3 regions of the Pseudomonas sp. REB1044 genome follow, and region 2 is predicted to be linked to each of the others. Evidence: riboswitches for the same ligand, from Rfam matches in the RefSeq annotation. Region 2 holds a riboswitch; each other region holds the start of a gene.
What was found. Region 2 has a riboswitch for cobalamin ahead of GKC70_RS11610 (ABC transporter ATP-binding protein). Riboswitches for the same ligand answer to the same signal wherever they lie in the genome.
Positions count from the first base shown of each region.

Region 1: another riboswitch for cobalamin. It lies ahead of GKC70_RS13225 (TonB-dependent receptor); the one in region 2 lies ahead of GKC70_RS11610 (ABC transporter ATP-binding protein).
Region 3: another riboswitch for cobalamin. It lies ahead of cobW (cobalamin biosynthesis protein CobW); the one in region 2 lies ahead of GKC70_RS11610 (ABC transporter ATP-binding protein).

Region 1 covers NZ_CP046139.1:2,908,654-2,912,350, reverse strand. The annotation lists gene GKC70_RS13230 (DUF1624 domain-containing protein) at 1-7, opposite strand, end outside; gene GKC70_RS13225 (TonB-dependent receptor) at 107-2,236, opposite strand; cobalamin riboswitch at 2,344-2,569, opposite strand; gene GKC70_RS13220 (outer membrane beta-barrel protein) at 2,727-3,473, shown strand; gene GKC70_RS13215 (N-acetyltransferase) at 3,541-3,697, opposite strand, start outside.
Region 2 covers NZ_CP046139.1:2,562,404-2,566,100, forward strand. The annotation lists gene GKC70_RS11605 (ABC transporter substrate-binding protein) at 1-765, opposite strand, end outside; gene GKC70_RS11610 (ABC transporter ATP-binding protein) at 762-1,538, opposite strand; cobalamin riboswitch at 1,647-1,854, opposite strand; partial or broken gene GKC70_RS11615 (DJ-1/PfpI family protein) at 1,899-2,093, shown strand; gene GKC70_RS11620 (MFS transporter) at 2,206-3,498, shown strand; gene GKC70_RS11625 (DUF2254 domain-containing protein) at 3,529-3,697, opposite strand, start outside.
Region 3 covers NZ_CP046139.1:2,310,761-2,314,457, reverse strand. The annotation lists partial or broken gene cobN (cobaltochelatase subunit CobN) at 1-890, opposite strand, end outside; gene cobW (cobalamin biosynthesis protein CobW) at 894-1,958, opposite strand; cobalamin riboswitch at 2,057-2,251, opposite strand; gene GKC70_RS10765 (LysR substrate-binding domain-containing protein) at 2,298-3,179, opposite strand; gene GKC70_RS10760 (ankyrin repeat domain-containing protein) at 3,393-3,697, shown strand, end outside.

The DNA of each region.
Region 1 (3,697 bases), 350 kb from region 2:
TTGGCATGGGGGAAGTCTGAAAAAAGCGAGATGTTATCTTATTTCTTTTGGCGGTGTGGTGTTGTCTTGCCGCTTCGCAGACCTTTGCCAGCGAAGCGGCACGGCGTCAGAAGCGGTAGTCCAGCGTCGCGAAATACGACCGCGGCGTGCCCAGCAGCCACTGCTCGCCACTGTGGGCCGCGACCACATACTGGCGGTCGAACAGGTTGTTCAGTTGCAGGCCAAGACGTACCTCGGGCAGCACCTGCCAGCCAAGGTTGGCGTCCATCACGGTATAGCCCGGTACGCTGGCCAGGTTCGCAGTGTCGGCGTAACGCTGATCGACGTAGCGCAGGCCGACGCCGGCATCGACGCGCTCGCCGAAGCCTTTGCTCAGCCACAGATTGGCGGTGCGCCGAGGCACATTGGCCGGTCGATTGCCGGCACGATCCTGGAACACGCCATCGACGCTTTCATCGAAATCGTCGTACCGGGCGCGCACCACCGCGGCGTTAGCCGACAGTTGCCATTGCTGGCCCAGGTCCAGCTCCAGGCTGGCTTCCAGCCCGTCCGCGCGCTGCTGGCCGGCCTGCTGCTTGTCATGGGTCAGCGGATCGTCCACCAGCAGCTTCTTCTTGACGATGTGGTACGCCGCCAGGGTCCACTCGCCCCGCCCCTCCCAGAAGCGCTGCTTGAGCCCTAGCTCGGTTTGCTTGGACTCGGTGAGGTCGTAGCCGATACGGCTGGCACTGAGGCTGACCAGGTCGCCCACGCCGTCCTCGCTGGTCGAAAACTGGCCGTACAGCGACAGGTCGTCGCTGACCGCGAACACCAGTCCCGCACGCCAGTTGCCGCCGTTCAGGCTGCGATCGACGCGGCTGTCGTCCACCAGGTTGTCGCGCTCGATATGGTTCTGGTCGCGGCGGATGCCGGTGACCAGCGATAGGCGTTCGCTGAGTTGGGTGCGGTTTTCGGCGAACAGGGCGAAGGTGCGAGTCGTGGACAGGGTTTGCGGGCGGGTCGCGCTGGCGCTCTGGAAACGTCCCGGCGCCGGACTCCAGGGGTCGATGAAGTCGCCGGGTTGCAGGTCGTCGTAGGGCGAATTGCTGTCAACGTTGAAGCGGATCCGGTTGTACTCGGCGCCGACCACGGTCTTGCTGGTCAAACCGAACAGGCTGTGATCGAAACTCAAGCTCTGGCGGTCGCCGACCTGTTCCTGGTTGTGGCGGATTTCAAGGTAGCTCTGCCGGGCCAGCAGGTCGCGATCCGGGTCCCAGCGGTAATCCTCGGCATTGCGCCAGTGCCGACGACTCTTGACGTAGTACAGCTGGTTGCTGGCACTGACGCTGTCGCTGATGGCCCAGTCGGTGTTCAGTCGCGTCCACTCGTCGTGGTAGCGCTGCACGTCGTTGCGGATGTTGTAGTTCTTGTCGCGCAGGCTGCCGTGCAGGCGGCCGTCGATCAGCGGGGTGCCGAAATAGTTCGCCGGCTGGTCATCGCCACGGTCGTGGGCGAGGGTGAAGCTCAGGTCGTCGCTGGCGTCGAAGCGCAGCGCCGCGTTCACCGCGAGGCTGCGCGAATCGGTGCGATCAACCCAGCCATTGCCCTGCTGCTGATCGAGGATCAGCCGGTAGCTGAGCCGCTCGCTCAGGCTACCGCCGCTGTCCAGGCCCGTCTGTTGGCGGTCCCAGGAACCGTAGCCCAGGCGCAGGTGGTTGCGAACTTCGCCTGCCAGGGGCTTTTTCGGGATCACATTGATGACCGCGCCGGTGGCACCTTCGCCGTACAACACCGAGGCCGGACCGCGAATCACGTCGATGCGCTCGACCATCCACGGGTCGACCGGAAAACTCTGGGTGCCGGCACCGGTGTACAGGCGCGAGCCGTCGAACAGGGTCATCACCGAGCTGTGGCCGGTGAAGCCTCGGGCGGAGAGGGCGGTGTTACCGTTGCCGGGCGTGCCGATCGAGGTGATGCCCGGCGTGCGGGTCACGGCGTCCTGTAGGGTACGGTTGGCGCGCTGCTGGATCTGCTCGGCGGTCAGGCTGCTGGTGCTGGCCGGGGTGTCCAAGGCGCTGAGGTTCAGGCGCGAGCCGGCCTGGGTCGGGGTGGCCAGGTCGATGCGCGGCTCTTCCAGCGTGTCAGTGACGGCCGTTGCCGGCAGTGCGAGCACGCCGCCGGTAGAGGTTTCGGCCAGGGACGGCAAGGAGACGGCCATGCAGGCGGCCAGGGTGTGAAGCGTGAAGTGTCGGGACATGTCGTTCCACTGTTGCAGGAATGAATGGATCCCGGTGGAAACAACGCAAAGACGCGCGGCCCCGCACGCAAGCGCGGGACACCGGCCTGCGCCCGCCCACCGCGGGTTTGCCAACTGAAGCTTCAGGCCGGTCTCCGGGCTTGCGAGGATCGTGAAGCCTTCACCTTCCCATGCCGATGCATTGCGGTTGCAATGCCGATACACAGTGGTGTGTTGAAGGATTCGCTCGCTTACCGTTGCGGGGGCAGCGCCGGACTTGTCCGCATGGACGCACCGGCTTCCCGTTTCACCCTGCGCACGGCGGCGCAGGACACCTAAAACTGGCGCGCATATGACCACCTGCCTGTGGGCGAGTCAATCGTTTGAGGGGATGGCGATGTGACAGACCGCAAATTCACGCTTTTTTCTCATATTTTTTTCGAACTTTTCTGGTGCACGTTGTCTCGAAACGACCGTTCGCCCATTTATTCAGTCATGGAGACTTCTGCGAATGTTTACTGCAAAACTGCTGCGTCACGCTTGCGCATTGGCCCTGGTCGGCGCGCCTCTGGCAGCGATGGCTGCGCCCAGCACCGATCCTCTGTTCACCTTCGGTCTGCTGGGCTCGTACAACAAGTTCAAATTCGAAGGCGGCAGCGACTCCGACAAGGAACATATGGGTCAAGGCGGCGTGTTCGCCAACTTTGGCAACAAGATGACCGCCGAATCCGGCTTCGTTTACCAAGTGGGTGCCGAAGCCAAGTACGGCAAGAAAAACGACGACAAGCTCAAGGAAGCTCAGGCTGACCTGGACCTGGGCTGGCGCGCCGCGCTGGATGCGCGCAACTTCGTCGACGTGATCATCGGTGGCGGCTACAGCTGGACCCGCTTCGAACCCGAGATCAACGATCTGGACACCAAGCTGACCTACAAGTCGCCGTTCGCCAAGGCCGCGCTGGGTTACAACCACCAGTTCGACGCCTCCACCCTGCGTGTGGAAGTGGGCGCTCGTCGCAGCATCGACGGCCGCGCGCGTCTGAAGGTCGAGGACTTCGAGAGCGACAGCGTCGACATGAAGGACCGTACCAACCCGTACGCCGAAGTGTCGCTGTTGATGAACCAGCAAGGCGCCATGCCGATTCAGGCCGGCCTCTACTACACCCGTACCGAATACAAGATCGACGAAGATTCGCCGGCTGCCGACAACACCAAGCTCAAGCGTGACGAGTTTGGCGTGAAGGTCGGTCTGGCGTTCTGACCCCGCGTGCCCCCGCCGTCCGGCAGGGGCGCAATGTGCGTGATCGGTAGGGGCTGTGCGACAGCCCTTACCGACCGCGTCGCCGCGACACTTTTGCCTCGATGTTCTTGCGTCCGATCAACAGCGCAGGTTTTTCCGTGACCGGCTCATCGGCCAACCACTTGTACATCACCAGGCAATCCACCAGTCCCAAGTGGGCATGGCGATAGGCCTTGGGCAGTCGC
Region 2 (3,697 bases):
GATGACGATCACCTGAGGGTCGCGCTCTACCACACTCTCCCAATTCACATGGGTCCAACTGGCGGCCAGATCGTCCATGACGTTGTCCCCTCCCGCGGCATCGATCAGCGCCTGCGGCATTCCCAGGCGACCGGACGTCATCGGCCGGTCCTCGCCGCTGTCATAGAGGAACACCCGCGCGCGCTGAGGTGCGTGGGCGGTACGTTGCGCCACCTGCTCAATGCGCTGGCGCATGTGCTGCACCAGGGCAGCGGCGCGCTCGCGGACATCGAAAATCCGTCCCAGGTTGTCCAGGTCACGGTAAAGGTCATCGAGACTGGCGTGACGCTGAGGCATGATCCAGGAGCAGGACTCGCTCAGCTCGTACACCGGTATATCGAAAGGCGCCAGGGTCTGTGGCGTGACCGGACCGCCGATGCGCATGCCGTAGGCCCAGCCGGCGAAGAAGAAGTCGGTGTCGGCATCGAGCAGGTTTTCGACCGAGACATAGCGCGGGGCAAGCTCCGGCAGGCCGTCGAGCGCCTGGCGCAGGCTCGGATCCAGCGTCTTCCAGCCGCTGATGCCGCTGTAGCCGGCCATGTGATCGCGCAGTCCCAGTGCCAGCAGCATGCCGGTGAGGTTGATGTCATGGCTGACCGCGCGTTGCGGCGGGTGATCGAAGGTCACGTCGCGGTCGCAACTGCGAACGGTCACCGGGTAAGGCGCCGCCTGAGCGGCGAGGGGCAGGGCGGCCAGCAGGGCCAGGCAGGCGAACAACGCTTTCATGCGGGACTGATCCAAGTGATGCGTGGATGGGGCGCCAAAGGGTGGCAGTCGACCAGCGCGCGCACACCGAAGACCTCGGCCAGGCACTGCTCGGTGAGCACCTGCTGCGGCGTGCCGTGGGCCACTACGCGACCGGCGTCGAGCACGTACAACCGATCGCAGAAGGCGGCGGCCAGGTTGAGGTCGTGGAAACTGGCCAGCAGGCTCAGGCCGGTGCCGCGCAGTTGTTGCAGCAGGGCCAGTTGGAAGCGGGGATCCAGGTGATTGGTGGGCTCGTCGAGGATCAGCAGCCTCGGCTGCTGCACCAGTGCGCGGGCCAGCAATACCCGTTGTTTTTCACCACCGGACAGGCACGTGAAGGCGTCCAATGCGCGGGGCAGCAGGCCCAGGCGGTCCAGCGTGGTGTCGATCAGCGCGGTATCGGCGTCGCCATCGAACCAGCCTTGGTGCGGCGTTCGGCCCATGGCCACCACGTCGCGCACGCTAAGCCCGAAGTCTTCGGGAAATTCCTGCAGCATCACGGCGATGCGCTGGGCCGCCCAGCGCGGCGTGCGCTGCCAGATGTCTTCACCTTCGAGTCGTACCTGGCCGGCATCGGGCCGGCTGAAGCGGTAGGCACACCGCAGCAGGCTGGTCTTGCCGCTGCCGTTGGGGCCGATAAGGCCGACGAACTCGCCAGGACCAACGTGCAGATCGATGTTGTCCAGCAATGGCCGTGGCGCGCCGTGAGGCGACCAGTGCAGCGCGTGGAGATGCAGGGTAGGGCAGGACATGCACGAGCCGACCATCGCGGAATTGAAGATTCCCCTACGGCTCAGGTGCACGCGGGTGACGCGCGCCGACGCTCGCGAAAACCGGCCAGTGCCCGCCCGCCGCGGGAGTTGCCAATAGCTGCAGCAGGCCGGTCTCCGGGCTTGCGAGGAACCTGAGACATTCACCTTCCCATGCCCTGGGCACAGTGGTGTATCGAATATCTCGCTCGCCTACCGTTGCGGGGGCAGCGCCGGACTGCTCGCCAAGGGCGAGGCACCGGCTTCCCGTTTAATCCCCGACGCGGCGGCCGGGGACACCTGAAACAAGGGGCGCATCTGAGCATTTATGTCGGCCATGCGTCAACCGATCCGGCGCGCCTGGATCTGAAGGCCATGTTCCCGGCATTGGACGTGCTCGAGGGCGTGCGCTGGGTCGACCAAGGCGCCTTGGTCACCTCGGCCGGCATCAGTGCCGGTGTCGACATGAGCCTGCACTTGGTCGAGCGTCTTCACAGCCGAGCCTTGGCCGAGCGCACGGCCCGGCAGATGGCGTTCGACTGGACCGAGAACCCCTGAACAGCGCCAGGGGTTGCATGAACAGATTTCATTAATCGTTTCAGGATGTGTCCGGCATACTCCAGACGGTGAAGTGCACAACACCAAGAAGATTTACGCTGGAGAACCGTCTATGCCTGCGTCACCTCATGCCGCTCGGTCCAAAGCCGCTGCGGTGTTTCGCGTCACCTCGGGTAACTTCCTCGAACAATTCGACTTTTTCCTGTTCGGCTTCTATGCCACCCAGATCGCGGGGGCCTTCTTCCCGGCCTCCAGTGAGTTTGCGTCCTTGATGATGACCTTCGCCGTCTTCGGGGCAGGCTTTCTCATGCGCCCGCTGGGCGCCATCGTGCTGGGGGCTTACATCGACGACGTCGGTCGGCGCAAAGGCCTGATCGTGACGCTGTCGATCATGGCCAGTGGCACGCTGCTGATCGTACTGGTGCCCGGCTTTGCCACCATTGGCTACTGGGCGCCGCTGCTGGTGCTGATCGGGCGGTTGCTGCAAGGCTTCTCCGCCGGGGCAGAGCTGGGCGGTGTCTCGGTCTATCTTGCCGAAATGGCCACACCCGGCAAAAAGGGCTTCTACACCAGTTGGCAGTCTGGCAGTCAGCAGGTGGCAATCATCGTCGCCGCCGCCTTGGGTTATGCCTTGAACCAGTCGCTGCAGCCCTTGCAGATCAGCGAGTGGGGCTGGCGCATACCGTTCGCCGTAGCGTGCCTGATCATTCCCTTCATCTTTTTCCTGCGCCGCAACCTGCAAGAAACTGAAGCCTTCGAAAACCGCAGCCATCGCCCGACCATGAAGCAGGTGATCGCCACCCTCGGCCAGAACTGGGGCATGGTGGTGGGCGGCATGCTGATGGTGGCGATGACCACCAGCGCGTTCTACCTCATCACGGTGTATGCGCCGACCTTCGGCAAGACCGTCCTCAACCTGAGCACTACCGATGCCTTGTTGGTGACGCTGCTGGTCGGGGTGTCGAACTTCTTCTGGCTGCCGATCGGCGGCACGCTCAGCGACCGCTTCGGACGCAAGCCGATGCTCATCGCCATGACCGTACTGACCGTGTTCACGGCTTATCCGGCGCTTTCCTACCTGGCGCAAGCGGCGAGCTTCGCGCACATGCTGGAAGTGCTGCTGTGGTTCTCGTTCCTGTACGCGATGTACAACGGCGCGATGATCCCCGCGCTGACCGAGCTCATGCCGGCAGATGTCAAGGTCGCGGGGTTCTCGCTAGCCTACAGCCTGGCGACGGCCTTGTTCGGCGGCTTCACTCCGGTGATGTCAACCTGGCTGATTCATGAGACCGGCGACAAGGCCGCGCCCGCGTACTGGGTGACTTTCGCCGCGCTGTGCGCGCTGAGCGCAACGCTGGTGTTGTACCGCAAAATGGCGGTGCGCGGCCGGGTCGCCGCACAGTGAGTGCCGGTGCTGGCTGAGCCGGTCACTCAGTCAGCAAGGGGCGGCCACGGCCCTGAGCCGTGTCTTCTCCTCATCCAGGACCAGCGCCGTCTCGGCGCGTTTGACCAGCAGTGCCGCGTGCAATCGGCACTGCGTGCCGAAGCGGGCGGAGTCGATGTCGGTCAAGCTGATCAAGGCCTTGATCATGCGAATGTCGATT
Region 3 (3,697 bases), 250 kb from region 2:
TGATTGTCCTGGGCGCAGATAGCCTGCAACACCGGCACGTCGCGGCGCAGCGGTCGCAGATTAGGGCGCTCGGGACTGGACAGGGCAAAACCGGTGGTGTTGATCACCACCTCGGCGCCGACCTCATCGAGCCAGGCTTGGACCTGCTCCAGGCACGCCATTTCCTTGAGGCTGGCAACCGCGATCGGCAAGGGGTTCAACCCGGCGGCTTGCAAGCGCTGGCAGAACACGTCGATGAAACCGGTATTGGCCGCCTGCAGGTGCGAGCGGTAGAACAGGATCGGGGCGACCGGCTGTTCGGGCTGCCAGTGGCCATACCAGTCCTGCAACTGCGCGGCGGGTTTGTCGGGATGGTAGACGCTGGTACGCGGCAGCGGCTGCGGCGCGTCCCAGCTATAGTCGCGGCCCAACCATTGGTTGGCCAGGCACTTGAACAGGTTCAGGGCATTGGCCCGACCGCCCTGGCGCAGAAAGTGCCAGAGCCGCTCGGCCTGAGCGTCGGGCACCGTGCCCAGGCGGGTCAGCTCGGGGTCGGGTCGGTCGTCGCCTGGCACGAGAATCAGTTGCACACCGCTGGCGGCCAGTTCGACCAGTTGCTCCACGCCATAGCGCCAGTAGCCGACGCCGCCGTGCAGCGACAGCAGGATCACCTTGGCGTGGCGCAGCACCTGATCGAAGTAGAGGTCCACCGAGGCATGGTTCTGCACCTGCATGGGATTGGCCAGGCGCAGGCTGGGAAAGTCGTCCGGCAACTGCTCGGCGGTGTCGGCGAGCAGCGCCAGGTGGGAATCACCGCTGCAGAGAATCACCAGGTCGGCGGGGGTCTGGCCGAGGTCGGCAATGCTGTCGTCCGGCACGAAGCCGCCGGGCTGGGTCCGCAGCAGGTGCATGGATCAGGCGCCCAGGGCCTGGCGCAGGCGCGCTTCGAGCTGGGCGGCATCGAGGTCCTGACCGATCAGCACCAGCCGGGTGATGCGCGGCTCGTCGGCGCGCCAGGCACGGTCGAAGTGCTTGTCGAAGCGCGTGCCGACGCCCTGGATCAGCAGGCGCATCGGTTTGCCGGGAATCGCGGCGAAACCCTTGGCACGCAAGATGCCGAACTCGCCCACCAACTGCGCCAGCGCGTCGAGCAGCAGGCGCTCGTCGGCTTCGGGCAGGTCGATGGAGATGGAGTCGAAGGCGTCGTGATCGTGGTCGTCCTCTTCGCCGTCATGGTGCGAATCGTGATGGGTGCGGCGCGCATCGATGTGCGCTTCGGCTTGCGCGTCCAGGCCCAGCAGCACGTCCAGCGGCAGACGACCGCTGCTGGCCTCGATCACCTTGACCGCCGGTGGCAGTTCTTCGGCCACCTCGGCGCGGACCTTGGCCAGGCCCTCGGCGTCGATCAGGTCGGCTTTGTTCAGCACCACCAGGTCGGCGCTGGCCAACTGGTCGGCGAACAGTTCGTGCAGGGGCGACTCGTGATCCAGGTTAGGGTCGAGTTTGCGCTGGGCATCGACCTGCTCGGGATAGGCGGCGAAGGTGCCGGCAGCCACGGCCGGGCTGTCGACCACGGTAATCACTGCATCGACGGTGCAGGCGTTGCGGATTTCCGGCCACTGGAAGGCTTGCACCAAGGGTTTGGGCAGCGCCAGGCCGCTGGTCTCGATGAGGATGTGGTCCAGGTCGCCACGGCGCGCCACCAACTCGCGCATCACCGGGAAGAACTCTTCCTGCACCGTGCAGCACAGGCAGCCGTTGGCCAGCTCGTAGACGCGGCCGTTGGCTTCTTCCTCGCTACAGCCGATGCTGCACTGCTTGAGGATCTCGCCGTCGATGCCCAGCTCGCCGAATTCGTTGACGATGACCGCGATGCGCCGGCCTTGGGCGTTGTCGAGCATGTGCCGGAGCAAGGTAGTCTTGCCCGAGCCGAGGAAGCCGGTGACGATGGTGACCGGAAGTTTGGCCAGTGTTTTCATGTGGCAATGCCCTTGGCAGCAATGGTGCGGGCATGCGGGACGAGCGCCTCGGCCGAGCGGCCGGGCACGTTCGCCACCGGATCACCCCGCCCGGTTGAAGGTCGAAAACGTCACGAGGCAGGTCTCCTGGCTTGCACTGCACGGCCGCGGGCCGTTAGTTCGACGCCTTCCCGCACGTGCAGTGGCTGTGTCGAACCTGTTCAGTGCTTACAGTTGCGGGGGCAGCCGCGGCTTGGACCGCGTTCCCGTCTTAGCTCCGGTCGGGCCGGAGAACCTCGAACCGGCAAGGCTACGCAGTGGGGCGCAGGTGGTCAACCGTCTCGCGCCGACAGGCGGCCACTACCATCCTTCGCCGGCCAGAAGCTGCTTGAGCGTATCGGCCAGGGCCTTGACCATACCGTCGGCGCTGGGCCGATGGACGATGACGATCTCGTAGCTGTCCACCTCCGGCAGCCCCTGCGCTGTCCCCAGTACGCGGTGTTCGGCGGTGGCTGCGCGCGGTGGCAGGAGGCTCACGCCCATGCCGTTGGCGACTGCCGCCTGGATGCCGGACAGACTGGAGCTGGTGAAGCTGATGCGCCAGCGGCGGCCCATGCCCTCGATGGCCTGGATCATGTCTTCGCGGTACAGGCCGCGCGGCGGGAACGTCACCAGTGGCACCGGGTCCAGCTCGAAGGTGGGCAGCTGCAGGCTGTCGATCCATTGCAGCGGCTCCGGCCAGCAAGCCAGGCCCTCGCGGCTGTTGCGCCTTTGTTTGAGCAGCACCAGGTCCAGTTCGCCGTTGTCGTAGGCCTGGCTCAGGTCGCGGCACAGGCCACTGGTGACCTCCAGCTTGACCTGCGGATACTGGCGGCTGAAGGCTGACAGTGCATGGGTGGTACGGCCGCCGACGAAGTCTTCGGGTACACCCAAGCGCACGGTCACGCCGACCGAGGCCCCGGCCAGGGCCTCGAGCATCTGGTCATTGAGCGCAAGCATGTGCCGGGCGTAGCCGAGCAGGGTCTGGCCGGCGTCGGTGGGCAGCACGTCGCGGTGACCGCGCACCAGCAGGCGATGGCCGACCATCTCTTCCAGGCGGCGGACCTTCTGGCTGATGGTCGACTGGGTCGAGTGCAGGCGAGCAGCGGCGGTGGTGAAACTGCCGCAATCGGCCACCACGACGATGGCGCGGAGCAAGTCGAGGTCGAACAGCGCTCTATTCGGTTTGACGCTGGTGTGCATCGCAGTATTCGATTCGCGAATGGAAGAACGGCGTTCTAACACAGCCCTGCCGCCCCGGCAATCGCGCAGGTATTCGCAAAGCCACTGCGTGTCATCCAGATAATTCGTTTCAGTCCGCTGCGTCTGATCTCCTAGGATGAACCTTCGTACCCAGGAGACCGCCTCATGCGTATGCCACTCATCGCCTGCCTGCTGGCTGCGCTCACCTGCCCTATGGCCCACGCCGAGACCTCGCCCATGGACACCCGCCTGCTGTATGCCGCCCAGCGCGGCGATGCCCCCGCCATCGGCCGCCTGCTCAAAGAGTCGGTGGATCTTGAGCGTCGCGATGCGCAAGGTCGCACACCATTGATGCTGGCAACCCATGGCAACCATGTCGAGGCGGCCCGGGTATTGATCGAGGCCGGGGCGGACGTCAACGCCAAGGACGCCATCCACGACAGCCCCTACCTGTATTCCGGCGCGCGGGGCCTGAATCAGATCCTGCGCCTGACCCTGGACCACGGCGCCGACCTGGC